2 regions of the Brevibacillus sp. MER 51 genome follow, and region 2 is predicted to be linked to the other one. Evidence: a T-box and tRNA genes for the amino acid it is inferred to sense, from the RefSeq annotation. Region 2 holds a T-box; the other holds one or more tRNA genes.
The links. A T-box is a leader RNA that pairs with one kind of tRNA and senses whether it is charged. The one in region 2 lies ahead of serS (serine--tRNA ligase), so its partner is inferred to be a tRNA-Ser.

Region 1 (14,709 bases), on a different contig from region 2:
GCTCACCTGCTATCTGACAAAAGAGCGGGCTACCTCTGGCGCAGAAAAACTTGCTGAGGAAATTCTTGCGTTGAGCCTGTCAAAAGCGGGGAGTATGATAGAAAAATCATTACCAGAGGGATACCACCTGCGTGAAGCAACGGAGGCAGACACGAAGGAATTGGCGTGTCTGTATGGACTGGTATTCGCGACGTATCCTACACCGATGAACGATCCGTCCTACATTCGCAAAACCATGCAAGAAGGGACCCTCTACTATGTCGTTGAATTTGACGGCAAGATTGCTTGTGCTGCGTCAGCAGAAGTATCCGAACGCTTTGGGTCAGCGGAAATGACGGATTGCGCGACCCATCCAGACCATGCGGGGAAAGGTCTCCTCCAACCGCTGTTTATCGCGTTGGAAAAAAGGATGGAGGAGGCAGGGATTTACTTTTTGTACACCTTGACCCGGGCACAATCGGCAGGCATGAATGTGACGGCTGCCAAAATGGGCTATGCATACCGCGGACGGCTAATTAACAATTGTACGATCTTTTCAGGTTATGAAGACATGAATATATGGGTTAAGCCACTTCGCCCGACGAGGGAATAACAGGCTACCTGTTTGTAGGATACAACTGCTGTTGCAGACGGCGGGCCATCAGGGCCAACTGAAGCTGCCAGCGTTGATGAGCATCCTCCAGGCGGTAGCCTGTTTTTTCTTCGATCTGGGTCAACCGGTACTTGAGCGTATGTCGATGGATATACAAGGCTTGCGACGTCTGAAGACCGTTTCCGTTCTGGGCTAAATACACCTCAAGTGTTTCGAGCAGCTGTTGATTATATTTCGTATCATAGCGAATCAATGGATCCAGCAATGGGTTCCACAGGCGGAGCAAGCTATCTTTTTCACGATGGTACGGAAACAAAAACTGATAGCCCTGCATATCCCGGTATCGCAAAATCTGCGGGGACTGGGCCAACAGCGGGTACGCTTGCAGAGCAAACATCGCTTCTTCGGAGGCAGTGACGACGTTTGGCAATTGCTCACAGGGATTGCTCAAGGCGATGTGTAGAGCAAAGTCAGGGTGCAGCCCTCTCCAGCGGGAAGTGAGCTGTTCCAAGAGGCGCAGGCTCGTCTGATCATCCGGCAAAATAAACAAGAGGCAATGTGGCCGCTCGCGCAGCAAATAAGAGCGCTGATGACGGTCGCTAAGCCTCCGCATCAACGTAATGACACTTTGATGCATGTCTCCGAGCATCGTTTGATCGGCTACCTCTACACGGACAGCGACGCAGAGATGATGTCCAGCAAGCGGGTACCCCAGCATGCGACAACGGCTCTCCAGCTCCGTGTGGGTCATCTGCTGCCCATTCAGCAACTCCTCCACAAAATCCCCTTTTAACCGCCATTCCGTTGCGGCTACCGCCCTTTCCTTTACATATTCGAGTGCACATAAAGTAGAGGCATGCTGTAGAGCGACGTCATCGAGCTCTTTCCAGGCCTGCTCGGGCTTCGTTAAAGTCAACGTGCCAAAATGCTCGCGATTGGCGCGAATCGGTACATGATGCGCGATTTCCTGGGACTGATCATGCGGCAGCGCTTCCGAACTGCCATGCTGTGTGACTTCAAAGCCTAGTGCATCTACGAGCGAAACGACCCCTCCCGTAAGTGCAGCGAGCTCGCCTGCGATGGCGGGAAGGCCTCCTTTAGACAGGGCAGCATCAATCATTCGGTTATGAATCGCCGAGGAATAGGCCAGCGTTTCAAATTGCCGATTCATGATCGGCTGCAAAATGGCTTTGGTAATAGTAGAAAAGTTTATCTCCGTAGGAATTTCAATCAATGGAAGTTGATACTGATCCGCCAAAGTCAAAAACGTCTCGGGAATTTCCCGTAAATAAAAGCCCGTATGAATCGCAACGCCACTCAGCTTTTGCTTTGCCAACGAAGGAATAAAAGAAGCGAGCTTTTCTGTATGCTCAGCCAGTCCAAAGCCGGTTGTAATCAAAAATTCGCCTTCCTGCAAGCGGCTCGTATCCTCCAGCACCTCGACAATTGTCACCCAACGAATCGGATTGTCCAGTCCGCCTGCTCCTGCGATCAGCCTGGTGTGAACCATGTCCGGCAGTTGCAGCGCTTCTCTTATCGTGATGGTCATCAGGTATCTCCTCCAAAAGCCTCGGTAAAGGTTCTCTTATACAAAATGTACAAAAGATTTTGTCTCTTTGCCATGTTTTTTTGCCAGCACGTAGGATGGCTCTTGCGTGCTGGTCAGCTAGGATAGAGGTAGAGAATAAGCGAGGTGGCGACGAAAATGACGAAAAGCTATGTAATCAAGCCTGAATTGGGCAAAGAGTATCCGGTTATTTCTCACGGAAAAGGTATCTATCTTTACGATAAAGAGGGGAATCGTTACATCGACGGTTCTAGTGGAGCGGTGACGGCAAGCATTGGTCACGGTGTAGAAGAAGTAGCTGAGGCGATGTATGCGCAAGCCAAGGAGGTTTCCTTCGTATACCGCTCGCATTTTAGCAGCGATGCCGTGGAGAAGCTGGCTGCAAAGCTGGCGGAGTGGGCACCAGGCTCACTGAACTGGACGTTTTTTGTCAGCAGTGGTTCGGAAGCAACCGAGACAGCACAAAAAATCGCGATCCAGTATTGGCAGGAAAAAGGAAGACCAACGAAAAATCGGATTATCTCCCGCTGGATGAGCTATCACGGGATTACAATGGGTGCGCTCTCGATGTCTGGACACGTCTTGCGCAGAAAGCGGTTCACCCCATTATTGGCTGACTATCCGGCGATCACAGGACCATATCCATATCGTAAACCGGAAGACATGTCCCTGGAATCGTATGCGCTTGCGTGTGCAGACGAGCTGGAGACCGCAATTTTGCGCGTAGGACCCGAGCAGGTAGCGGCATTCATTGCAGAGCCTGTCATCGGAGCTTCTGGGGGAGCGGTCGTGCCACCAGACGGTTACTTCCAGCGTATTCGCGAGATTTGTGATAAATATGAGGTTTTGTTTATCGCAGACGAAGTAATGACAGGAGTAGGTCGCACAGGAAAAGCGTTTGGGATCGACCATTGGGGCGTCGTGCCTGACCTGATGACATTGGGTAAAGGGATGAGTGCCGGTTACACGCCTATGGCTGCTACGATTGTCTCGGACGAAATCATTGAGACCATTACAAAAGGTAGCGGCTCGATTATGGCAGGACATACGTATAGTGCCAATCCACAATCTGCTGCTGTTTCTCTGGCTGTCCTCGACTATGTGGAGAAGCATCAGTTGGTCGACAAAGCAGCCGAACAAGGTGCCTATATGCTTGCCCGCCTAAAAGAACTGGCAGACGAGCTGCCGTTGATCGGAGATGCACGTGGTCTTGGCATGTTGTGCGCGCTGGAATTTGTGAAAAACAAGCAGACAAAAGAACCGTTTGCGCTTTCTCAAGGCGTAGGGGGGAAGGTCATTCAAAAAGCATTTGAAAAAGGCTTGCTTATTTATCCGGCAATGGGCGGAATCGAAGGGGTGGCAGGGGATGCTGTCATCATCTCACCTCCACTGACCATTACCACGGAGCAAATCGATGAACTGATATCTCTGCTGAAAGAAGCGGTGGTAGCTGTTCAGCAAGAGCTCCAAGACAAGGCACTGATCGGATAGAGAAGGAGGAACGAGGATGACAAATCGATTTGAAAAGGTCGTCTCCCTGTCCGAAGCGCTCACCCATTTTCGCGATGGGATGACGCTGTTGGCAGGGGGATTCGGTGGCGTAGGAAACCCGCCTACTTTAATACAGGGAATTTTGGATAGAGGTGTGCGTGATCTGACGCTGATCAGTAACGATACGGCTTTCCCGCATATCGGAATTGGCAAACTGGTAACCGAAAAGCGCGTCAAAAAAGTGATAGCTTCGCATATTGGCTCAAATCCGAACGCAGGGGCCCAAATGACAGCTGGGGAGCTGGAAGTAGAGTTCTGCCCGCAGGGGATACTTGCAGAGCGTGTACGGGCAGGTGGAGTCGGTCTGGGAGGCATTCTATCGGATGTCGGCATCGGGACGATCGCGGAAAAAGGAAAACAGAAGGTCGTTCTGGATGGAAAGGAATACTTGTTGGAGACACCGCTCACTGCCGAAGTGGCTATCGTACATGCGAAAAAAGCGGATCGCTTTGGCAATTTGGTGTTTGATACAAGTGCACGGAATTTCAATCCGTTAGTGGCGATGGCAGGTGACATTACCATCGTGGAAGCGGATGAGATAGTAGAGGTAGGCATGATCGACCCGGAAGAAATCGTCACCCCGGGCGTTTTCGTGAACCTTATTGTCCAAAGTGAAGGGGTGAACTGGCAATGGGCATGGGAGAAGTAAAAGAAACCGAGAGCTATCGTGAACGTATTGCCCGCCGCGCAGCATTAGAAGTGGAAGACGGCATGATCATTAACTTGGGAATCGGCATTCCAACGTTGGTTGCGGATTTTATTCCAGCGGAAAAACGAGTCATGTTTCACGCGGAGAATGGCATTCTTGGTACAGGACCAAGCCCTGCGAAAGGCGAGGAGAATGCCATGCTTTGCAATGCGGGCGGTTTTCCTGTCACGCTTGCCACAGGAGCTTCCTTTTTTGACAGTGCGACTGCTTTTGCCATCATTCGCCGTGGACTATTGGATATGACGATTTTAGGAGTCCTGGAAGTAAGCCAAAATGGAGACATTGCCAACTGGATCGTTCCAGGCAAACGTGTCCCTGGCATGGGTGGAGCTATGGAACTGGCACAAAAGGCCAAGAAGGTCATGGTTGTGACCACGCATCTGGATAAAAACGGACGTTCGAAAATCGTGCGGGAATGCTCACTGCCGTTAACCGCGACAAAAGCTGCGGATTTAATCATCACGGACATGGCAGTGATGGAGGTCATGCCAGATGGGTTGTATCTGCGAGAAGTCATGTATCCATACAGTGTCGCTGACGTGATTGGAGCAACGGAAGCCGAACTCAAGATGGACGGAGAGGTTGGCGTTTTCCGCTAAGCAAAGAAAAAACGATAGAACGGGGGAAAAACATGGCAAACTGGCAGGTGCGTATCCGGGAGCAATTGGAAAAAGATCGGGAAGCCGCTGTTCAACTGCTGCAGCAATGGGTAAAAAGCCCAAGCGTGCAAGGAGAAGAGCAATCCATTCAACAAAGCATTGCAGAACTTTTGGGGCAGATGGGGCTGGACGTTGACTTATGGGTCATGGAAGGCGAAGAGCTGGTGTCACATCCGTATTTTGTCTCCCCGCGTACGACGTTTGAAAGCAGCCCGAATGTCGTCGGTGTGTGGAAGGGGCAAGGAGATGGCCGTTCCATCATTCTGAACGGACATGTGGATGTAGTGCCAGCGGGCGATCTGGCACAGTGGAGCGATGATCCGTTTGGCGGGAAGGTTGAGGATGGCAAGCTTTACGGGCGTGGAGCAACCGACATGAAGGGTGGAAACTTATCTTCACTGTTGGCGATCCAGGTTCTACAGAAGTTGGGCGTGCAACTGAAAGGCGACGTCATTTTTCAGAGCGTCGTAGAAGAAGAAAGCGGCGGTGCAGGCACATTGGCGACGATCATTCGCGGGTACAAAGCGGATGCTGCCTTGATTCCAGAGCCGACCAATATGAAAATTTTCCCGAAGCAGCAAGGCTCCATGTGGTTCAGATTAACGGTTAAAGGTCGTTCTGCTCACGGAGGGACTCGCTACGAGGGAGTCAGCGCCATCGAAAAGAGCATGCTCGTCGTTCAAGCCATTGGACAATTGGAAAAAGAGCGTAACGATCGACTCGACGATCCACTCTATGCCAAGCTGCCTATTCCGATCCCGATTAATCTGGGGGTGATTGAGGGTGGCAAGTGGCCTTCGTCTGTAGCGGACCTCGTCAAGCTGGAAGGAAGGATGGGGGTTGCCCCAGGAGAACAGATGGACGATGCCAAAGCAGAAATGGCGGCAGCACTCAAAAAGCTGGCAGAGGTCGATCCGTGGTTTGCAGAGCAACCTGTTGAGCTGGAGTGGTTCGGAGCTCGTTGGGTACCGGGAGCAGTGGAGCTCGATCATCCGTTGATGGATATTTTGCAAGCGCAGTTTGAAGCTGTGACAGGAGATCGTGCCATTGTGGAAGCATCGCCTTGGGGTACAGACGGCGGTTTGCTGACGGCTTTGGCCAATACGCCAGCGATTGTGGTCGGACCTGGAGTCACACAGGTTGCACACTATCCGAATGAATTCATCGTTTTGGATGAGGTATTCCGTTGTGCTGAGATCTTTGCGCTTACGTTACTGGAATGGTGCGGTGTGGCTGAAAGTGTGAAAGAGTAAAGATATCCAAATATTTCAAAATCGAGACAGGAAGGCACGCGTATGAGGGAGAATGATTGGAAGGTGAACACCAATCAATGAGAGTGGGGATATGCCGATGAAAAAAACATGCTTTATCGGGGGAGCGTGGGTGCCAGCCACTACTCATGCACCACTGTTCTCTCCATGTACGGGTCAAGAGATTGCACAAATTTCGCAAGCAGACTCATCATTGGTTGAAAAGGCAATTGCTGCGGCCCACGAAGCGACTGCCGACATGCGGCGCCTTCCTGCTTATCAACGCGCCTTCCTGCTTGAAAAAATCTCGATTTTAATGAATGAACGTTTGGAGGAAGCGGCGCGAATCATCGCAATAGAAGCGGGGAAACCAATCAAAACAGCTCGCGGAGAAGTGATTCGAACCATTCAGACGTATAAGTTTGCGGCAGAGGAAGCCAAACGCCTCCACGGAGAAACCGTACCACTCGATGCAGCGATCGGAGGAGAAGGACGCTTGGCTTATACCGTGCGTGAACCACTGGGAGTGATCGGAGCCATTACACCCTTTCCTTTTCCGATGAATCTCGTCGCCCATAAGGTCGGGCCTGCTCTCGCTGCTGGCAATACCGTTGTTATCAAGCCAGCTTCGCAGACACCGCTTAGCGCATTGTTTCTGGCAGAGCTCGCAGAGCAAGCGGGTGTACCTGCTGGCGCCCTCAATGTGATCACGGGAAGTGGGGCGAGCGTTGGCGATCAAATCGTGTCTGATCCGAGAGTCAGGGCGGTGACCTTTACAGGGAGTCCAAGTGTTGGGCTGGATATACGCAATCGAGCAGGTATGAAAAGAGTCATGCTCGAGTTGGGATCGAATTCGGCAGTGATCGTTGATCGTGATGTGCAGCTGAGTGAAGTGATTCCTCGATGCGTTTTTGGTGGCTTTGCCTACTCAGGGCAGGTATGTATCTCCGTGCAAAGAATTTATGTGGTGAAAGAGATCTATCAAGATTTCGTCCAGCGTTTTGTTGAACAAACACGAGCACTTCGCGGTGGTGATTCGCTCTCTGAGGACGCAGACTATTCGGCCATGATCAATTCGCGCGAAACTGAACGAGCGATGGAGTGGATTCATGAGGCACTCCTTCAGGGGGGACGTTTGGAGTGTGGGGGACAGATCGTGGATCGGATGCTTCAACCTACGGTGTTGACGGGTGTTCCGGCAGATGCAAAAGTATCTTGTCAGGAAATATTCGGCCCTGTCGTGCTGATAAATCCAGTGGATTCGGTCCGGCATGGCATTACGTTGGTCAACGATTCACGCTACGGATTACAGGCTGGTGTCTATACCAACAATCTGTCGTTGGCTCTGGAAGCGGCAGATGAGCTGCGTGTGGGCGGTGTGATGGTGAATGATATTCCGACTTTTCGGGTGGACCATATGCCCTTCGGTGGCGTAAAGGAGAGTGGACTTGGTCGGGAAGGGGTCAAATACGCGATAGAAGAAATGACGGAATTGAAACTCGTTTCCATCAAGCGATAAAGGAAATGGAGAAAGAGCTCTTGCAAAGAATAGTAGAGCTGTGATATAGTTTATATTGTTGAAATACGGAGGGATACCGAAGTGGTCATAACGGGGCGGTCTTGAAAACCGTTAGAGTGCAAGCTCACGCGGGTTCGAATCCTGCTCCCTCCGCCATAAATACAAATGAACCGACTCCAGTTGAAAAGCTGGGGTCTTTTTTATGGTCGAGAGCTTTGAGAGTAAGTTGTCGTTTCTTTTTTGTGAAAATATCAGAAAATAAAGAAAACTATTATATAATGGAGAGGAGACTATAAGTGATGGGGGAATATGCATGCTCGAAGCGCAAAGGGTTCGTAGAAATGCACTTGGCGATATTTTGCGAAGAAGTCGTGGACGAAATCCTGATAAGCCTGCCCTGTACTTTGAGGAAGAAGTATTGACCTACACGCAGCTTGATCAGTTTGCGAACAAGACCGCTCATTTGCTTCTTTCCAAAGGCTTGCAAAAAGGGGAGCGGGTAGCAGTATTGTCACGCAACTCAATGGATTTTGCGATTCTGAACTTTGGGCTAGCGAAAGCAGGAGCTATCATGGTGCCGATCAACTTTATGTTGAATAAGGAAGATGTCGCTTATATTTTCGGTCATGCGGAAGTGAGTGCTTGCTTCGCAGCTCCCGAATTCATGCAGCTCGCTCAAGACGGACTCCAATTAGCTGGAATTTCCCCTAAGCTGCTTTCCCTCATGTCCAAACCAGCAGTTCAAGCAGGGGAATGGTTGCCTTTTCGCACGCTGATTGAAGCAGCAGACGATCATGAGCCCGAAGTCGACATCGTGGACGAAGATGTTGTGCAGATTTTGTATACCAGCGGAACGGAGTCAAAGCCCAAGGGTGTTATGCTCACTCATAAAAGCATTATCTCCGAATATGTCAGCACGATTATCGAAGGCGGGATGACGCAGGATGATGTGGCTGTTCACGCACTACCCTTGTTTCATAGCGCGCAGCTTCACTGCTTTTTGGGACCATATGTGTACCTGGGTGGAAGCGGCATTATTTTGGAACAGGCAACCCCTGCGCTGATGCTACAGACGGTAGAGACGTATAAGGCCACCCAGTTGTTTTGCCCGCCAACTGTATGGATTGCTTTACTGCGTTCTCCCGATTTTGCCGCGCGTAATTTGAGTTCTTTGCAAAAGTGCTACTATGGTGCAGCAATCATGCCAATAGAAGTGTTAAAAGAGCTCAGTCAACGCCTCCCGAATGCACAGTTTTACAATTTTTACGGACAGACGGAAGTGGCGCCATTAGCAACTGTTTTACCACCGAAGGATCAGATGAGAAAAGCAGGCTCTGCAGGCAAGCCAGCGTTAAATGTGGAGACAAAAATCGTCGATGATGACGGGAAGGAAGTCCCTCGTGGGAGTGTTGGTGAAATTGTACACAGGACCAGTCACGCGATGCTGGGGTATTTCCGTGATGAGGAAAAGACACAGGCTGCCTTCCAGGGAGGGTGGTTTCACAGCGGGGATTTAGGCATCATGGATGACGAAGGCTATATTACGGTCGTTGATCGGAAAAAAGATATGATTAAATCGGGTGGAGAGAACGTAGCAAGCAGGGAGGTTGAGGAGCTTATTTATCAACATCCGAAAGTGTCTGAGGTCGCCGTGATCGGCGTTCCTCATCCGTTCTGGATCGAAGCAGTGACGGCCGTTGTTGTGCCGAAAGCGGGTGAGTTACTGACTGCTGACGAGATGCTTGCTTTTTGCAAAGAACGTCTTTCCTCCTTCAAAGCACCTAAATATGTAGTGATTGCTGATAATCTACCCAGAAACCCCAGCGGCAAAATCTTGAAAAGAGAGTTGCGCCTCCGATACGAAACACTGACGACTTAGCCAGTCACAAGGTATAAAGCTTCAGAAAAGCCCGCTCTTTCAGGGAGCGGGCTTTTTGCTGTTTAATTATTTTACATTGGAAACAGTCGGGCGATCGGCTTGAATGACTTCAAAACGATAGCCTTTTTCTTTCAGGTACGAGATGATTCCGGGGAGAGCTTGAGCTGTTGGCGATTTGGTGCTTGAATCATGCATCAAGACAACGATTTCTTTTTGTGACTTTACTTGCTGCTTTATATTTGCCAGTGCTTGCGTGGCTGTGTATTTGTTGCTCCTCGCATCGCCGTTTGTTATATTCCAGTCGATAAACGTATAGCCACGTTGTTTCGCCTCTGCTTTGATCGCATGCATGACTGTTTGTTCCTTGTTATAACGTTTGGGATCTTGATATTTCAAACTGACGGTATTCGTACTGCCACCTGGATAGCGGAATACGGTTGGTTTTATGCCGGTTGCTTTTTCAATCATTTGGCTGCCTTTTTCCACGTCAGCAAAAAAGCTTTCCATATTTTTGTAAACAAGCTGATAATTATGGGAATACGAATGTCCTCCCACCGCATGTCCTTCAGCTACAATCCTTTTGAGAATGGCCTCATGACCAGCTACCTCACGACCCACAATAAAGAAGGTGGCTTTGACCTGATGCGCTTTCAGCGTATCCAAAACGTGCGGAGTTACAGGAGAGGGTCCATCGTCAAAGGTTAAGTAAGCGATCTTCTCAGAAGACTTCGGTGTCTGAGGGATCGGTTTTGTAGCAGGTTCAGGCTTCTTCGTTTGATTGGTGGTTCCTTTGTTATTGCCAGGCTGCAGTGGAGTCGGTGTCTCTGGTTTTGCAGGCTTGGATGGTTTCAGTTGTTCTGGTTGCTTTGGCTGCTTCTGTTGAAGCGGCTGCATCGGAATAAACGGTTCATTGCCATAGATCAAATATTTTTGACGCAGCTCAACAAATTTCTTCAGATCCGCTTCATAGGAAGAAACAATCTCCTGCGGGGATTTGCCTTGCTCGAGAAGCAGCGCGATTTTGTTGGTACCCATTACCTTGTCGAACATGGAGATTTGCATACTCGTACTTTTTGGCATAGGGAATGGTTGTAATTGCTTGGCATATGCCAGCGCGTAAATACCTGTTTTTACCGGGTTAAACTGATATGGATCGTTGATCTGAAGACGTACTCCCCCTGCCGTTCCTTTATTCTCAGGAATAAAGATGACGCCAGGTAGAAGACTTCCATTTAACAGATCAGCGTACTTGTGCGAGTCTAGACCCTCTGCCCCGATCCAAGTGAAATGGTCGCCTTGACGAATGGGGGTACCCTCACCCAAACCGGTTGCCATATAACCGAAAACCGAGTTCAAGCTAGGAATGTGCGGAGAACTCGGAATCCAGGCCAAACCTGTCTGTTGATAAATCATGTTGCGTGTATACCCTTGCATCGGAATGACGGTAAGATCTACACCGATGGTACGGTTGAAAAACAAGGCCAGCTCTCCGATGGTCATGCCATGTGCAAGCGGGAGGGTATCCACTCCAATAAAAGAGCGGTATGGCAGTTCAACTACAGGACCCTCGACAATCGTTCCACCGAGAGGATTCGGTCGATCCAGTACCATTACTTCTTTTCCTTGTTCTTTTGCAGCTGTCATGGCATATTGCAAGGTAGATATGTACGTGTAGGTTCTCGATCCGATATCCTGCAAATCAACGAGAAGAATATCAATGTCTTTCAGCATTTCTGGTGTCGGCTTGCGGGTTGATCCAGACAAGCCATAGACGGGAATAGCGTAGACGGGATGAACAAAGCTCGTTACTTGTTTTCCTGCGACCGTTTTTCCGTCGAGGCCGTGTTCAGGTGCAAAGAGAGCGGTTAAATGGACGGAGCGATCTCGTCGTAACATGTCGATCGTGCTAACCATTTGACTGTTCTGACCTGTTTGATTCGTAATCAACCCGACTTTTTTGCCTTCAATGAGATGGTGGAACTGATTGAACAGTACATCACTTCCCAATTGGATGGCAGTCGTATTGGCGGAGCTTCCTACTGGAGGAATTAAAGTTAAGATAAGTGCCAGGATGAGGAAAGGGAGAAATTTGTTCATCATTCATTGCCTCTTTCAAGATAAAATACTGTCGCTTCTTGTCTATTGTAACGGTTTTGCAATGCAAGATGGTTGCATTTTTGTAACAATTTGAAATTAGGTCAAAAGGAGCAGAAAAAGGTAACGGAAAAGGGGAGGGGTATTAGGAAGAAATGTTCTTTTGAAAGGGAGTCTACAGGAAAATCTTGAAACAGCCCTCATCCTATAGTAGATTAAGAATCGTGTGAACCTTTTTGGAAATGGAGTGAATGTTTTGCTGAAAAAAGTAACCTCATTACTGCTAGCGATTGCCTTGGTACCAATGGCAGCGTTTTCTGCAGCGGCAGCGACTGCACCTGGAGCACCTAAAGCCGTACAGAATGCTGTTAAGGTGGAGTACAATAAAAAACAAATTGCGTTTCCTGACCAAGCACCTATTATCACCCAAGGGCGGACATTGGTTCCGATTCGTCCGATTGCAGAGAGTCTTGGATTTGAAGTGAAATGGAATGAACAAACGCGTACCGTGACCATCAACAAAGGAAAAGATAATATCAGATTGGTGGTTACTCAAAAAATTGCCAACAAAAATGGACAAACCATCAACCTCGACGTGCCTGCACAGATTGTGAACAAGCGTACTGTAGTACCCGTTCGTTTCATCGCGGAAGCTCTGAGCTACAAGGTTGAATGGGATCCGAAGACACAAACGGTATTGATTGCGGATAATGTGAACCCTAATCAAGTTGGTCAACAGGAAAAGCCAAAAGATCCAGCAAAGCCTGGAACAGACGAGAAAAAACCCGATACACAAGTATCATTGTTCGATAAAGAGAGTATTGAAGGTAAAAAAGTGAATGTCTTTGCTTATTATCAAGTTACCGGGAAGGTTGAAGCAGACTCAGAAGTTGTCGTCATCCTAGGAGATGACACATATGAGGTTACAGTAAATAAGGATGGCACCTTCAAGTTCCAACTCGAAGGTGATCATGATGGTATTCGTAGCTTCACTTTAAAAGCAGAAAAAGATGGAAAACAAGATACAGTAGATGGTGAGTTTATCGCTCAGTAAGGTAGCTACTTCCTGAGTAAGAACACCTCCTGCACATCACACTAAGTGCAAGGAGGTGTTTTTGTTATGAGACGAATAAGTAGGAGTATCATTACAGTACTCCTGTTTGCCGGCTTGCTGACAGGGTGTTCCCCTAACAAAGAACAGGGCACCGAAGATCAGAACGGAAATCAGGCCAAATTTGAATCTCTCGGGATTAACTTCCAGAATGATAACGTCGGTAGGGACAAAGGACCGGCAGCCATGATTAGCCAAAAGAGGGTTCATCAGCGAGAACCGCAGCTTGTGACGTCCTTGGAGGGGCATGCGGAAAAGCTGCCCGGTGTAGCTGATATCAAGGTGTTAGCGTACAAGGATAACTTGATTGTAGGTGTGCTGCCAGTCGATACACCAAAGCCTGACGAAGTCAATCCGCGGACGTCGATCCCGTATACGCCTGGAAAAATTGTACGAGTCGATAATGGACATCCAGATTCGCTGCACAGACGTGTTGTGAATCGGATGAGGTCAAGTTTACAGGCAGAAACACGCTTCAACATTTTGTATGTGTCTACCAATCGCGCTGTTTATGACCGAATCGCAGATTTGCATTCACGAATTACGAACGCAGAGCACATCAGTGACGAGGAATTTCAAGTCCTGTTAAATGATATTGGATATACTGTTATTGGATATAATTTAGTGGATTGAAAGAGCACCACCTGGACTCCCGGGTGGGCTTTTTGTCGATTAAGGGTCAAACGGCAGGAGAATAGTTAGAAATGGGGAAATAGTCAAAGAAGAGCAGGAGAACGGCAAGGAGTGCACATTGTATGATTCCAATCCACATCCCAATATCCAAAATAACTCCTCCAGGACAGAAGCCGTATGTCTTACGGAGACCTGCATTGGCAAAAAAATTACGATTGTTGAAATATACGCAGCTTTGTCTCATACATGCAGGGACAGGCTACGGCAAAACGACTTCTTTGGCTACATTTTTACATGATGATGCACTGGCTTCGTCCTGGTATACCATTCAGGATGGAGACGATGCCCTTCTTGCATTTGTCATCTGTCTCGTCGAAAGCGTTCGTCAGGTTCATTCTGATTTTGGACAGGTATTGCGAGAGCAACTCAAACGTATCACAGAGCAAAGTCAGGTGCCCTCCCTGGACAGTAAGGTACTGGTTGACTGGTTTGTCGGGGAGTGTGTACAGCTCCAGGCTGACCACATAGTTGTTTTGGACGATTACCAACGAATTGAGAATGGCAGTGAAGTTGATCGATTTGTTCAACGGTTAGCCGAGGCTCTTCCACAAAAGGTCAAGCTGGTTATTTTAACGCGTTCCCGACCGAAATGGTCCAATCTCGACTTGTTGTCCGCCAGAGGGGAGTGTCTGGAACTTACAACAAATGACCTTTCTTTTACGCTGGAGGAGAGTGAGGCCTTTTATTCAGATCAATACGACATCACACTGTCCGAAGACGATTGGGGCCGAGTCGAAGAAGTGGCGCAAGGCTGGGTGATGGCGCTGCGCACTTTTGGTGAAATGGTAACGAGGGGGCAGACGGTATCAGATAGTCTGCGTGAATTATCCCGATTGCTGCACTTGCTGGAAGTAGAAGTCTGGACACAGTTGGATGCACGTATGCAGGGCTTCTTGTTGAAGGCAGCTGTTCTCGAACAATTCGATTTGGAGGATTGCAAGCAAGTACTTGGGGAAGGATGCATGGAGCACCTGTTGGAAGCCCAGCGTTGTAATCTTTTTCTTCATGTCCAAACAGGATCTCATTATTTCTTTCATCCACTTTTCCAGCGTCTCCTGTCTAGCAAGCTGGCTGGGAATCAAGCG
Region 2 (14,709 bases):
TCCGTTTTCGAGATTTTGTTCATTTCCAGACCGAAGGCAATGTTTTGACTGACCGTAAGATTGGGAAAGAGTGCGTACGATTGGAACACCATGCCGATTTGCCTATTTTTCGGCGACACGTCCGTCACGTCTTTGCCGTCGATGTAGATCATGCCTGTATCCGGAGCCGTCAAACCACTGAGGATGCGTAATAGCGTACTTTTTCCACACCCGCTAGGGCCAAGTAAAGTGACTAGCTCGCCTTTTTCAATCGCAAGATCGAGTTGCTGCAACACGTGTTGACCGTGAAAGGTTTTGGACAAGTGTTCGATTTTGACGTAGCTCATTAGGGGACCTCCTTGCGTGCGAAGCTTCGGCGCGTGAATTTTACAACCAGGCCAGTGATGATAGCCATCAGGACAAAATAAGTGACAGTAATCGCGCTGGCGACATGTCCGCTTGACGATAGCTTGGCGTACAGATACATCTGCAGAGTTTCGTATCTTCCTCCCACCAGGATGTTAATCAGAACGAATTCACCAAACAAAATGGAGAACGACAAGAGCGAGGACACGAAAATTCCAGACATGATATTCGGAACGATAATCCGTACGAACGCCTGCCAGTGGCTCGCACCCAATAGCTCGGCTGCCTCCATCAATGAACGTGCTTGCATCGCAAGCAGGCTATTGCGCGTTCCCTGATAAAGATACGGAAGCAAACCGACCAAATACGCCCCTGCTGTAATGATGACCATGGGAATTCCGTTTCCTGAATAAGTACGGATCAATCCGACGGCCATAATGACACCCGGAACGGCATAGGTCAGCATCACCAAAATCTGAACCAGCCTCTCCATCCGGGGAGCATAGACAATTATGGAGAATACAGCAGGAACAATAATGACCACGGCAACGACAGTCGTCAGAAAGCTGAGCAAAAAAGAACGCCCGAATGCTTGCAAGAATCGAGGATCGGCATACAGCTCTGCGAACCATTTTCCTGTGAGTCCTTCCGGCAAAATCGTACTGTTCCACTCGGTTGCCAGTGAGTAAAGGATGGTAGCCGCTACTGGCAAAAACAAATACAACATGACCAACGCAAACGACAAGGATGGCAAACTGATCCGCTTCAAGACAAATCCCTCCGAATCTTCCGCGTCAGCCACTCGTTCACGAGTAAGGCTCCTGCAAGCGTAAGGCCGAGCAGTACAGCGAGAGCGCTACCCAGCTCGGGTCTGGCAAAAATGTCGCCAGATACTAGCGCGCCAATCCGAATGGGTACCAGATTGTAGTTGCTCCCGGTGAGCGCATAGGCAGAAGCATAGGCACCCATTGCATTGGCAAACAGAATGCTGAATGTGCCGACGATGCCTGGAAGCAGTACCGGAAAACCGATTCTCAGCCAAAACTTCCATGGACTTGCCCCAAGCAGCTCGGCCGCTTCCATCCATTGTTTCTGAATGGCATTGTACAGGGGATACAAAAGCATTACCGCCAGGGGCAGTTGAAAATAAATATAAACAAGCGTCAAGCCGCTCCACGAATACAGAGTAAAGGACTCACCAAAATCAATCCCCAGTTGCTTCGCGAGCAAAACAAACAATCCACTGTTTCCCAACAGGACAATGAAGGCAAATGCGAGCGGAATTCCCGCAAAATTGGAGGTTAGATTGGTAATAACAAGCACTCGCTGTTGCAGAGATTGCGGGAAACGGGTAATCGCATAAGTGGCGAAAACAGCAACGACGATTCCAATGAGAGCAGACAGGAACGAGATGAGCACGCTGTTCTCAAAAGCCTGCAAGTAATACGGATTTGAAAAAATCTCACGATAATGACTAACGGTAAAACCGCCGCCCCCCTCGGCCTGAAAGCTCCCTCCAATCATAGAAAGCAATGGGACGAGGAGAAACAGAGCGATCATTGCAAAGAACGGAATCGTCGTGACCCAAAGCATACTGACAAATCGTTTCATCGCAAAAACTCCTTTCTTAGAGGAAAAGACGCCCCCTTAGGGAGACGTCTTACTCAGCCCTCCTACGTTCAATGGCTGCATCTCTTTCGAGGGGGAGATGCCGAGCAAATGGCAGGCAAGCGGAGCCACCTGCAATTGCGGAATTGCCTCCTCGCGAATACCGGGAGATATCAGGTCGCTGATGACAAACAAGGGAACGTCCCGGTCAGCGCTAGAGGTGCCCCCATGATTTCCATCGGCTGTCATCCCGTGATCGGCTGTTACAATGATTTGATAACCCGCATCGATCCACGCAGGAAGCACATTTGCCAGTATCGAATCTGCCGCCAGAACGCGATTTCGATATCGTGCGGAATCGGCCGTATGCTTATGTCCGTCATCATCGATATTCATGGAGTGGACGTATAGAAAATCCGGATTGTATCCATTCAGCAAAAAGTTGGCGTCAGCAAACAAGTGTGTATCTGGATAGTGATCTTCCCAGTAGAACATTCCGTTTTGTATCGGCTTGTCGGTGTTCAATTGGATTCGGTCGTAAAACGGATTGAACGGAGCCTTGTTATAAAGTTCGCTTACCCAGCAATAAGCGGCAGCAGCGTTGGACAGTCCGTTTTTCTGCGTCAGGTGAAAGAGACTCTCCTGCTGCGAAAGCCGAACCGTCTGATTGCTGGAAATGCCGTTCTTCCACACAGGGGTTCCCGTTAAAAGAACCTCATACAAAGGACGAGAGAGACTGGGTAGTTCCGATCGCACCTGAAAGCGGGCCGCAATGCCGTACTCAACCAGGTGATGCAGGTACCCCATGTGCGAGACGGCTGTATCAAATCTCAATCCGTCGAGCACAATCATCGCGAGCTTGCTAGCGCACATGGATTAACACCTTCTCTTGCCATAACTGCGGCAACTTTTTAGCCGTCTCTTCCCAAGCAGTCAAATCGCCCACAGGACGTGCGTTTTTATACATGTCATCCGGGAGCAGCATGGCTTTAGCGGATTCATCCAGCTTGGCGTTAGCGCGAATCGGTCGTGCATAGCCGCGAGCCAAATTGGACTGTCCAGCGTCGGAGAGAATGTATTCACGAGCCAGCATGGCAGCGTGTGGGTGCTTGGCGTACTTGTTGATAACCGTAGCGTATCCGCTGCTGACTGATGCTTCTTCCGGGATGAGGACATCAAAGCGGTTTTTGTCGATTTTGTCCCGATACCCGAGCGCGTTGAAGTCCCACAAGATAGCAACTTCGACCTCACCCTTTTCTAAATTGGCAAGAGTCGGATCGCTCGTACTGAGCCGCTTGTTTTTTGCCAACTCAGCGAAAAAGTCAATGCCGGGCTGAATATTTTTCTCATCTCCCCCATTAGCATAGGCAGCGGCCAAAACGGCAAACTGCGCCTGGTTCGCTTTCATGACATCGCCAATCGCGATCTTGTAGCTTCCGTTTTTCAAATCTGCCCAGGACTTGGGAGGATTTTGCACCTTTGTCTTGTCAGTGATAAAAGCCAGCGTTCCGGTATAGCCCAGCAACCAATGTCCTTCATCATCTTTTGCCCAGTCGGGAATGTCGTTCCAGTAAGAGGTTTTGTAAGGCAGTGTCAGCCCTTTTTGCTTGGCTAACGGTCCAAAAGCGATGCCTACGTCGCCGATATCTGCTGTTGCGTCTTCTTTTTCTGCTTCAAACTTAGCCAATTCTTCTGCACTCGACATGTCCGTGTCCGTATGCTTCAAGCCATATTCCTTTGTAAGATTGCTCCAGGTCTCCCCCCAGTTTGCCCACGTGTCCGGCATTCCCACGGAGTTGACTTCTCCCTCTTGCTTTGCTTTTTCCACGATTTGATCCAGGGTCAATTGCGACGTATCCAGAGAAGTGCCTGATTTCGTCTCGGTGGCACATCCCGCAAGCAGAAAAACGGAAGTCATGACAACAACGGTTCGTTTCCAACTTAACTGGTTCCCTCTCATCTTTAAGGCCCCTTTTCGTTTTTATTTGTGTTTGATTCTTTGTTTTTTTCTAACCCAATCGTAAACAACCAAAATGAAACTGATATAAATGCGTTGTTAAAAAGCTATTAAGACTCTATGAAAAATAGAAGTGAACGCAAAAAGTGGTCCTCTGAATACCAGAGAACCACCTAGTCCTTCGTTTTTCCTGTTTAATTATGCGCGAATTGCTCCTCTTCCGTCGATCCGCTGAGCGCAGTCGTAGAGGAATTGCCGCCAGAAATAACTTGCGCAACCTCATCGAAATACCCGGTACCCACTTCACGCTGATGACGAGTGGCGGTATAGCCATGTACTTCGCTAGCAAACTCAGCCTGCTGCAATTCAGAATAGGCAGCCATTCCGCGGTCACGATATCCCCGCGCCAGTTCAAACATGCTGTAATTCAGGGAGTGGAAGCCAGCGAGCGTGACAAATTGGAACTTGTAGCCCATCTCGCCGATCTCTTCCTGGAAGCGAGCGATAGTCTGTTCATCCAGCTTCTTTTTCCAGTTGAAAGAAGGAGAGCAATTGTACGCTAACAGCTTGCCCGGGTATTTGGCATGGATCGCTTCGGCAAAACGGCGTGCTTCCTCCAAATTCGGCTCAGAAGTCTCGCACCAGATCAAATCTGCATAAGGAGCGTACGCAAGTCCCCGGGCAATCGCTGCATCCAATCCGCCGCGTAGACGGAAGAATCCTTCTGCTGTTCGTTCACCCGTCAGGAATGGTTTATCCTGCTCGTCGATGTCGCTGGTGATCAGGAAAGCGCCATTGGCATCGGTACGTGCCACGATAATTGTTGGGACTCCCATCACATCTGCCGCAAATCGAGCGGAAATCAGATTACGTACAGCCGCCTGCGTCGGAATCAGTACTTTTCCGCCCATATGGCCGCATTTTTTCTCGGAAGCCAGCTGGTCTTCAAAATGCACACCTGCTGCGCCCGCTTCAATCATGCCCTTCATCAATTCAAAGACGTTCAATGGCCCACCAAAGCCCGCTTCTGCGTCTGCCACGATCGGAGCAAACCAATTCGTGTCGGTACCACCTTCTGATTGATCGATCTGGTCAGCGCGTTGCAATGCCTGATTAATTCTTTTTACGACTTGAGGAACACTGTTTGCCGGGTAGAGGCTTTGATCAGGATACATCTGACCAGACAGATTAGCATCGGCCGCTACCTGCCAGCCACTCAAATAAATCGCTTTTAATCCTGCCTTTACCTGCTGAATCGCTTGATTCCCGGTCAAAGCCCCCAACGCTTTAATATGGTGCTCGGTATGCAACAGATCCCATAGACGCTCTGCTCCCAGACGAGCCAGTGTATGTTCGATTTGTACGGAACCGCGCAGACGAACGACATCTTCTGCCGTATACGGACGTGTAATTCCTTTAAAACGCTCACCCTGCCAGCTTTGCTCCACCTGTTGAATCGCTTCCTGTTTGTTTACTTTTTTCATTTTCATTTCCCCCACTCATTTTTATTTTTACAAATAGCGATAACCCGGTACCGTTAGGAAGTCTTCAAAATCTTCTGTCGTTACCAATTGCAAGAACAGATCTCCAGCAGTCGGATACTTGCTTTTGTCGTATCTCTCCTGGCCAATTGCTTGCTTGATCGCTTGCAGCTCCTCACTCAGCCACTGCTTCACCAAGCCTTCCGTCACCTTTCTACCATCCTGCAAGACTCCGTGACGATGACGCATCCATTGCCAGACTTGTGCCCGCGAAATTTCTGCTGTAGCCGCATCCTCCATCAGATTGTTGATCGGCACAGCCCCAGAGCCTCGCAACCAAGCCTCGATGTACTGCAAACCTACGCTTATGTTCGTACGGACACCCGCTTCTGTAATCGTGCCCTCTGGGACTGCCAGCAGGTGACTAGCAGATACGTCTACGTCTTCACGTTTGTACCAAATTTGGTTCGGCTCTCTCATCAGGCGATCGAACACTTCCATAGCTACCGGCACTAGCCCCGGGTGAGCAACCCAAGTCCCATCATGTCCATCGTACGCTTCCCGCTCTTTGTCAGCGCGCACTTTGGCAATGGCTTCTGCGTTTTGTACCGGGTCATTTTTCACCGGAATTTGTGCAGCCATTCCGCCGATGCAGGGTGCCATCCGTTTATGGCAAGTCTTCACGGCCAGCGTGGTGTATGCTTTCATGAACGGAACTGTCATGGTTACTTGCGCACGATCCGGTGTAATCACATCAGGCTGATTCCGCAGCTTTTTGATATAGCTGAAAATGTAATCCCAACGTCCGCAATTCAGTCCTGCACTATGCTCGCGCAGCTCATACAAAATCTCATCCATCTCAAAAGCCGCGAGAATCGTTTCGATCAATACTGTCGCGCGAATCGTGCCGCGTGGAATATTCAATTCATCCTGCGCGAAAAGGAAGACGTCGTTCCAGAGTCGAGCTTCCAAATGGCTCTCCAGTTTCGGTAAGTAGAAATACGGTGCTGTTTGATTCGCGACAAGAGCATCTACGTTGTGGTAAAAGTAAAGTCCGAAGTCAAGCAGGCTGCCGGAGATCGGTTTTTGATCGAGGAGGATGTGCTTTTCTTCAAGATGCCAGCCACGAGGACGCACGATCAAAACCGCTGTTTTTTCATTGAGGGTGTATGATTTGCCCTCCGGACTGATGTAAGAGATATTGCGGCGTACCGCATCCTTCATGTTGATTTGGCCTTGGATGGTGTTCTCCCAGGTCGGTGAGTTCGCGTCCTCGAAGTCAGCCATGAAAAGCCGAGCACCCGAGTTCAGTGCATTGATGACCATTTTCCGGTCACCCGAAGGTCCTGTAATCTCCACCCGTCTGTCCTGCAAATCTTTGGGCAATGGAGCAACAGTCCAATCTCCTTTGCGAATGTCCGCTGTTTCCTCTAAAAAATCGGGTAGTTGACCTGCATCAATCTGCAATTGGCGCTCCACGCGTTTCGCCAATAATTGTTGGCGTCTGTCGCCAAACCTTTGCTCCAGCTTCATCACGAATTGAATCGCTTCTGGTGTCAGGATATCTTGATAACCAGGGTGCATCTCACCGGAAATCTGCACCTCCAGCGGATATGGATTCGTTGGTACAGTAGTCAAAACAGCTCCTCCTCCCTCACTCGAAAGTTATTGTGGTACAGTTAGATAAAATGTTTTTTATTATATAACAGAGGTAGCAAAAAAAATGTCCTTACTCCTGATACCCGCTGCCACTGCAATGGCTGCAACATACATGCCCGTCTCCCAAGCAATTGTGGCAAGCCGCTCCGTTGGCATCACGACCAACGCCTCCACATCTTGGGCAATTTTGTTCTCCGTTACCTTCACACCGATAGCAGTCCATTCTCCATTCCTCCATTCCTGTATTAAAACAATATTCTTAAAATTTGTTTTTATTATATAACAGAGATTAGTACAGTGCAACACGTTTTTTAAAAAATATATCTGTATTAGTACACAATATAAAACAGCCCTTGACCCGTTATGGATCAAGAGCTGTTTTCCAAATCTCTCGCTTATTACTTCGGTGCGATCTTATCTACTCCGCCCATGTACGGACGAAGAGCTTCTGGAATTACGATTGTTCCGTCTGCCTCTTGGTAGTTTTCCAAGATTGCTGCTACTGTACGTCCAATCGCCAAACCGGAACCATTCAATGTATGCACAAATTCTGGCTTCGATTTCGTATCGCGACGGAAACGGATATTGGCACGGCGTGCTTGGAAATCTTCAAAGTTCGAGCAAGACGAGATTTCACGGTATGTGCCGCCGCTTGGAATCCAAACTTCCAGGTCGAATTTCTTCGCAGCCGTAAAACCAAGATCGCCTGTGCACATGCTCAGGACACGGTATGGCAATCCAAGCAGTTGAAGCACCTTTTCAGCGTTTTTCACCAGTTTGTCGAGTTCGTCATAAGACTCTTCTGGTTTCACGAATTTCACCAGCTCAACTTTGTTGAATTGATGCTGACGAATCAACCCACGCGTATCACGGCCAGCAGAGCCCGCTTCCGAACGGAAACATGCGCTGAAAGCAGTGTAGTAGCGAGGGAGATCCGCTCCATCCATGATCTCATCACGATGCATATTGGTGACGGGCACCTCTGCTGTTGGAATCAGGAAGTAATCTGGTCCCTCGATTTTGAATGCATCCTCTTCAAACTTAGGTAATTGCCCCGTTCCCGTCATGCTCGTACGGTTGACGATATACGGTGGGATCACTTCTTCATAGCCATGTTCATTCGAATGCAAATCCATCATGAAGTTCATCAGTGCGCGCTCCAGACGTGCGCCCAAGCCTTTATAGAAAACAAAGCGGCTTCCAGTTACTTTTGCCGCGGTTTCAAAATCGAGAATGCCTGCTTGGCTAGCCAGCTCCCAGTGAGGCTTAATCTCGAAGTCAAACGCACGTGGCTCTCCCCATGTCCAGGCGATCACGTTATCGTCTTCAGTCGTACCGATCGGCGTGCTCTCATGCGGAAGGTTTGGCAGGCTCAGCAAAATGAACTCGAGCTGTTCATCCAGTTGGCGCAGTTCTTCATCCAAACCCTTGATGCGCTCATTTACTTCTTTCATTTCAGCGATTAGATGGTCTGCATTTTCCTTATTGCGTTTCATGACAGCTACTTGCTCGGATACCGTGTTACGCTTATTTTTCAGCGCTTCTGCCTCTTGGATGACTTCGCGACGCTTTTCATCTACTTCTACGAATTGATCCAACGCAGAAATATCTTCATTGCGGTGAGCCAAACGGCGTTTTACTTCTTCTAAATCCTGGCGTAATACTTTTACGTCCAACATGTGTAAATCCCTCCGAATCATATTGAAAAAAAACAAAAAACACCCGTCCCCTGGTAAGGGACGAGTGTTGTATACCCGCGTTGCCACCCTCGTTGACATATGCAGCAATCCTTCATGCATATGCCCACTCTTCCGTCATAACGGGACGGTTCCGGGCAAAGTTGTTGTTCCTTTGCCACTCCGAGATGGATTCCCTCACATAACCGGATCGGTTTGCACCTACCACCGACTCTCTAGGCCTGGCTCTTGTGAAGTACTTGTTCTCATCATCGCATTCTCATTCATGAATACTATTATTGTTAACTGTACTACAGGTTCTATACGTATGTAAAGAGCAGCCCATCCTGATCTGTACAGAAAAAAGAAGACCGGCACCTTTTTACGGCCGATCTTCCGGTATGACAGCTAGCTTCTGTATTCCTTGACCATGTCGAGGAAGTATTTGTGCAGTCTTGTATCTTCGGTCAATTCTGGGTGAAAGGCTGCTGCCAAATAATGACCGCTTCGGGCGACAACAATCTTGTCTTCATGCTTGGCCAAGACTTGACCGTTCTCTCCCACTTCCATAATATACGGAGCCCGGATGAACACTGCCGGGTAATCTGCCGCTACACCCGCAACAGGCATCAAGACTTCAAAGCTCTCCTTTTGGCGACCAAAAGCATTCCGCTCAACTTTGATATCCATCAAGCCTAAATGGTAATCGTCTTGTCCTTGAATCCGTTTCGCCAGAAGAATCGCTCCTGCACAAGTTCCGAAGATCGGCTTGTTCGCCTTACCGAATTCTTGAACAGCCTCCATGAATCCGTACTTGTGCATCAGCTTGCTAATCGTGGTGCTTTCTCCGCCGGGAATGACCAGTCCATCTAGGTCATCCAGTTCTTCTACTTTTTTGACCGGGACAGCTGTCGCACCAACCTCTTCTAGCATTCGCAGATGTTCTGCTACAGCTCCTTGTAGAGCGAGTACGCCGATTTTCATGCTACTCACCTTACCAGCCGCGCTCTTGCATGCGATCAGCTTCACGAATTTTGGAGATTTCGATTCCTGGCATTGCTGTTCCCAAGCCTTTGGATACGCGAGCAATCAGTTCGTAATCTGTGTAGTGGGTGGTCGCTTCTACAATCGCGCGAGCAAACTTCTCTGGATTCTCTGATTTAAAGATACCAGAACCAACAAACACGCCATCCGAGCCGAGTTGCATCATCAGGGCAGCATCCGCTGGTGTTGCTACTCCGCCTGCTGCGAAGTTTACGACTGGCAGCTTACCTGTTTTGTGTACCTCTTCAAGCAGTTCGTATGGAGCACCCAGGTTTTTGGCTTCTGCCATCAGTTCATCGTAGGACATAGCTTGCACTTTGCGGATTTGGGACATCATCGTGCGCATGTGACGAACAGCCTCTACAATGTTTCCGGTTCCTGGCTCACCTTTTGTGCGGATCATGGATGCACCTTCCCCGATACGGCGGAGAGCTTCACCCAGATCACGGGCGCCACATACAAACGGTACAGTGAACTCTTTTTTATTGATATGGTACAAGTCATCTGCCGGAGTGAGCACTTCACTCTCGTCGAGATAATCTACACCCAGAGACTCGAGAACACGCGCTTCAACAAAATGACCGATTCGAGCTTTTGCCATAACAGGGATCGAAACAGCATTCAGTACTTCCTCTACAATGCTAAGGTCCGCCATGCGAGCAACTCCACCTGCTGCACGAATGTCAGACGGTACACGCTCCAAAGCCATTACAGCAACAGCACCCGCTGCTTCTGCAATTTTCGCTTGTTCAGCATTCACGACGTCCATAATGACGCCGCCTTTTTGCATTTCAGCCATACCTCTTTTAACGCGGGATGTTCCTACTTGTACCATTAAAAATACCCCCTACATCATGAGTCAGAACCGAAACTGTTATGCGGTGTTATGGTTCCTGTTACCGTCATTGTAAACGATAGATGTAGGGGAAAACAATAGTTATTTAATTTCCTGTTCCACTGCTAAACAAATTGCTGAAAAACTCAATGATGCTGCGGAAGAACAGACGAATCCAGCTGGCTTCCTCTACTGCCTGTCCTGCTACGATATCCACGCCTGCTTTTGCTGCGTCTTCAGGCTGCAAGTAATCCGATTCCTTCATACCTTCTTCTTTCAAAACAATCTTACCGACAACTTGTCCTTGCTGGATCGGTGCGGTTAGCTCCTGGAAGGTAACTGTTGGCGTGTATTTTGCTTCCGTACCGGTTTTGGTGATCATGTTTACTTCACTGCCTGTAACAACTGGCACAGTTACCTCTACACCGTTTTTCACAGGAGCTGTTTCAAATCCTTTGACTGGTACATTCTTGTCCATTTGTTTTGTGAGCTTGAAATTGGCAAAACCGTAGTCAAACAGTTTTCTCGTCTCAGCAAAACGCTTTGACTCGGAGCTAGTTTTCATCACGACGCTAATCAAACGCATGTTGTCGCGAACAGCCGTACCTGTAAAACAATAACCTGCTGCATTTGTATGCCCCGTTTTTAATCCGTCTACACCTGGGTAATAGCTAATCAGGCTAGGCAGCATCCAGTTATAGTTTTTCTTGCTCCACTCTTTTGGTGTACCTGTACGGAAGGTGAAGATTGGTTTTTTGGAGGTCTCCAACGCATCCGGGAAATCGTGAATCAGCGCACGGGCAAGGATCGCTGCATCACGAGCAGACATCAGGTTTTCTGTTTGATCGGTCTGAACAGAGTATGGACCCAACTCATTGGCTGGTAATCCAGTTGAAGTGACGAACGAAGTATTTTTCATACCAAGCTCTGCTGCCTTTTTGTTCATCAATTCAACAAAGGCTGCCTCACTGCCTGCGATCTTCTCAGCCAAAAGTACAGTAGCGTCATTGGCTGATACGATTGCCATCGCTTCATACAATTGTTTAACTGTAAAGGATTCGCCTAAATTCAAATACACACCAGACGAATCAGAAATTTTAGCAATATAAAACGCATATTCACTTACAGGGACGACATCATCCCATTTCATTTTCTTTTGCTTGATGGCATCATGAACCAGATATTCGCTCATCATTTTACTCATACTCGCAGGCGGAAGTGCTACATCAGGATCTTTACTATAGAGAACCTTTCCCGTCGATGCCTCAACAAGAATGGCAGACTTCGCTTCCAATTGTAAATTCGCTTGAGATGCTACAGGGGCAGCTTCCACCTTTGAAACCGATCCTCCCATTGCTGTAGCAAAAACAGCGACAGAAAGGAACAGACCTGTCAATCGCTTTGTCCATGTCTTTCGCTTCATGTAATCTCTCACTCTCCTATTTCTGTCGATTTCTTTTTTCATGAAACAAGCACACAATTGTAAGTGTACCATAGGTTGCAGGGTAGCTTGAAGCGAGATTCCTCCTATTTCCACATGTTAGTGGCTAGTAAAAATCCCCTCTCTTTATAAAAGAAAGGGGACGTAGGTCTTCTTTACCACTTTTTCGCTTAAGAAATCGAGTAGTTAGGTGATTCTTTTGTAATTTGTACATCGTGTGGGTGGCTCTCACGCAAGCCAGCGCCGGTAATGCGAACGAACTGGGAGTTTTGAATCAAATCTTCGATAGTCTTCGCTCCGCAGTATCCCATACCTGCACGCAGTCCACCAATCAACTGATACGTGACATCCGCCAATGGGCCTTTGTAAGGAACACGGCCTTCGATCCCTTCCGGAACGAGCTTTTGTGCGTTCTCTTGGAAGTAACGGTCCTTACTGCCGGCTTTCATCGCGCCAATCGATCCCATTCCGCGATATACCTTGAAACGACGCCCTTGGAAAATCTCGAATTCGCCCGGGCTTTCTTCTGTACCAGCGAACAGGCTTCCGATCATGATCACTGAAGCACCTGCACCAATTGCTTTTGGCAAATCACCGGAGTATTTAATGCCGCCGTCGGCAATAATTGGAATATTGTACTCTCGTGCTACCTGTGCACAATCATGGATCGCTGTAATTTGCGGAACCCCGATACCTGCTACAACACGAGTTGTACAAATGGATCCAGGACCGATACCAACCTTCACCACAGATGCGCCAGCTTCGATCAGATCGCGAGTAGCTTGTCCAGTTGCAACGTTTCCTGCGACGATGGTGAGCGTTGGGTATTCTTTGCGAACTGCTTTTACCGTTTCAATTACGCCTTTGGAATGCCCATGAGCCGTATCGATTACCAAAACGTCTACGCCAGCTTGTACAAGTGCTGCGGCACGCTCAAACGTGTCTGCCGATACCCCAACAGCAGCACCACACAGCAAGCGGCCTTGGTTATCTTTTGCTGCATTTGGGTATTGGATTGCTTTTTCAATATCTTTAATCGTAATGAGTCCACGCAGGATGTTGTTCTCATCCACCAACGGGAGCTTTTCGATTTTATGTTGTTGCAAAATCAATTCTGCCTGTTGCAGTGTAGTACCGACAGGAGCCGTTACCAGGTTTTCTTTGGTCATCACGTCTTTGATCTTGATGGAGAAGTCATGTACAAAGCGCAAATCGCGGTTGGTAAGAATCCCGATCAGTTTTTGATTCGCATCGACAATCGGAACACCGGAGATACGATATTTACCCATGAGAGCATTCGCTTCTTCTACGGTATGTTCTTGAGTCAAAGAGAATGGATTGGTAATAACGCCACTTTCAGAGCGTTTTACACGATCTACCTCGCTTGCTTGTTGCTCGATGGACATGTTTTTATGGATAATCCCGATACCACCTTGGCGAGCCATGGCGATTGCAAGTCCAGACTCCGTTACGGTGTCCATCCCAGCACTGATCAGAGGAATATTCAGCTTCACATTCTCACTCAATTGTACTCGCAGATCAACATCCCTTGGCAAAACTTCAGATTTTGCTGGAATGAGCAATACATCATCAAACGTTAAGCCCTCTTTAACAAATTTATCTTCCCGCACAGTTGAAAGCTCCTCTCGGCGAATTGTTTAAGACAGTTTAACAAACCGCTTAATTTACTGTCAAGAAATGAGTATATCGTTCGGTTATAGAATTGATTAGACAGATAAATCAAAAAATATTTAGGGAAACATAACCAAATTACGAAAATTACCAAAGGTGGGTAACATGGATAACGCTTGGAAAACATTACGCTATTTTGAGACCGAACCAACTGCACGTAAATATTTGGCTGCCTGCTATCATGACATGGGTACTGAGCATGCCGAGCGACTAGCCTTTCAACAAAGCTCGCGTTTCCTTTATCTCTGGAGACAAGCCAGACATTTTTATTCCACTTCCGCTGTTGCCGACTTGTCCATCCAGCCATTGCTGCTGTTTTATGGTTGCTCTCACTTGTTGAAGGCGATGTTATTGACTCGTGATCCGTATTATCCCCAAAACAGTCGTGTTCTGCAACATGGTGTCACGACCAGAAAGCTTAAAAGAAACGCCTATATCCTAATGGAGGACGAGGTTCGTCCACAAAAGGAGGGGTTTTTTGCGCAATTAACTCACGTGTTCCAGCTTGCGCCGTTACAAGAGCGCTATTCAGTCCATGATTTATTTTCATCCATCCCTAGCGTGAGCGATAGTTACGGAATTGCTACGGATCAACCACGTAACTGGATAACGCCAAAGATTGAGCATATAAGTCAGGATGATTTGATTCGCATTACCTTTCCTGAAAAAACCGACGGGCCATTATCCTATTCAACTGAGACCTTCACCCAGTACATTCACAGGCTGGCTCCATCTTCATGCATCTTGGAAAAGCTCTCCTGGGGAAATAATAAAATCAGAAAGGAACTGACCCTTCCTCAGTGTGCCCTGTCTGAACTGGATCAACACCCGTTATTTCGTTTACATCAGAACGTCCTGTTCTTTTGGAATGGTTCGGCTTCTTCTCTACCTCTTCCTGAATGGGCGATTCATTACTTGCTGCTTTATGTACTCGGCATGCTTTGCCGCTATGAAACGGAGTGGTGGGGAGA

Region 1: it encodes a tRNA-Ser, which carries the amino acid that the T-box ahead of serS (serine--tRNA ligase) is inferred to sense. The anticodon was not compared.

What each region holds. Positions count from the first base shown of each region.
Region 1 is NZ_JAMAUS010000003.1:5,245-19,953, forward strand. It holds gene ablB (putative beta-lysine N-acetyltransferase) at 1-592, shown strand, start outside; gene M3630_RS07080 (PucR family transcriptional regulator) at 597-2,141, opposite strand; gene M3630_RS07085 (aspartate aminotransferase family protein) at 2,298-3,650, shown strand; gene M3630_RS07090 (3-oxoacid CoA-transferase subunit A) at 3,667-4,359, shown strand; gene M3630_RS07095 (3-oxoacid CoA-transferase subunit B) at 4,341-5,018, shown strand; gene M3630_RS07100 (peptidase) at 5,051-6,331, shown strand; gene M3630_RS07105 (aldehyde dehydrogenase family protein) at 6,429-7,847, shown strand; tRNA gene M3630_RS07110 (tRNA-Ser) at 7,915-8,003, shown strand; gene M3630_RS07115 (acyl-CoA synthetase) at 8,161-9,726, shown strand; gene M3630_RS07120 (exo-beta-N-acetylmuramidase NamZ domain-containing protein) at 9,793-11,823, opposite strand; gene M3630_RS07125 (copper amine oxidase N-terminal domain-containing protein) at 12,047-12,874, shown strand; gene M3630_RS07130 (YhcN/YlaJ family sporulation lipoprotein) at 12,941-13,564, shown strand; gene M3630_RS07135 (ATP-binding protein) at 13,687-14,709, shown strand, end outside.
Region 2 is NZ_JAMAUS010000015.1:374-15,082, reverse strand. It holds gene M3630_RS24955 (ABC transporter ATP-binding protein) at 1-326, opposite strand, end outside; gene M3630_RS24950 (ABC transporter permease) at 326-1,114, opposite strand; gene M3630_RS24945 (ABC transporter permease) at 1,111-1,956, opposite strand; gene M3630_RS24940 (alkaline phosphatase family protein) at 1,993-2,826, opposite strand; gene M3630_RS24935 (ABC transporter substrate-binding protein) at 2,816-3,913, opposite strand; gene aceA (isocitrate lyase) at 4,105-5,394, opposite strand; gene aceB (malate synthase A) at 5,422-7,029, opposite strand; gene M3630_RS24920 (hypothetical protein) at 7,090-7,257, opposite strand; gene serS (serine--tRNA ligase) at 7,449-8,729, opposite strand; T-box leader at 8,783-9,008, opposite strand; gene pdxT (pyridoxal 5'-phosphate synthase glutaminase subunit PdxT) at 9,135-9,710, opposite strand; gene pdxS (pyridoxal 5'-phosphate synthase lyase subunit PdxS) at 9,721-10,605, opposite strand; gene M3630_RS24900 (D-alanyl-D-alanine carboxypeptidase family protein) at 10,712-12,028, opposite strand; gene guaB (IMP dehydrogenase) at 12,217-13,677, opposite strand; gene M3630_RS24890 (YaaC family protein) at 13,844-14,709, shown strand, end outside.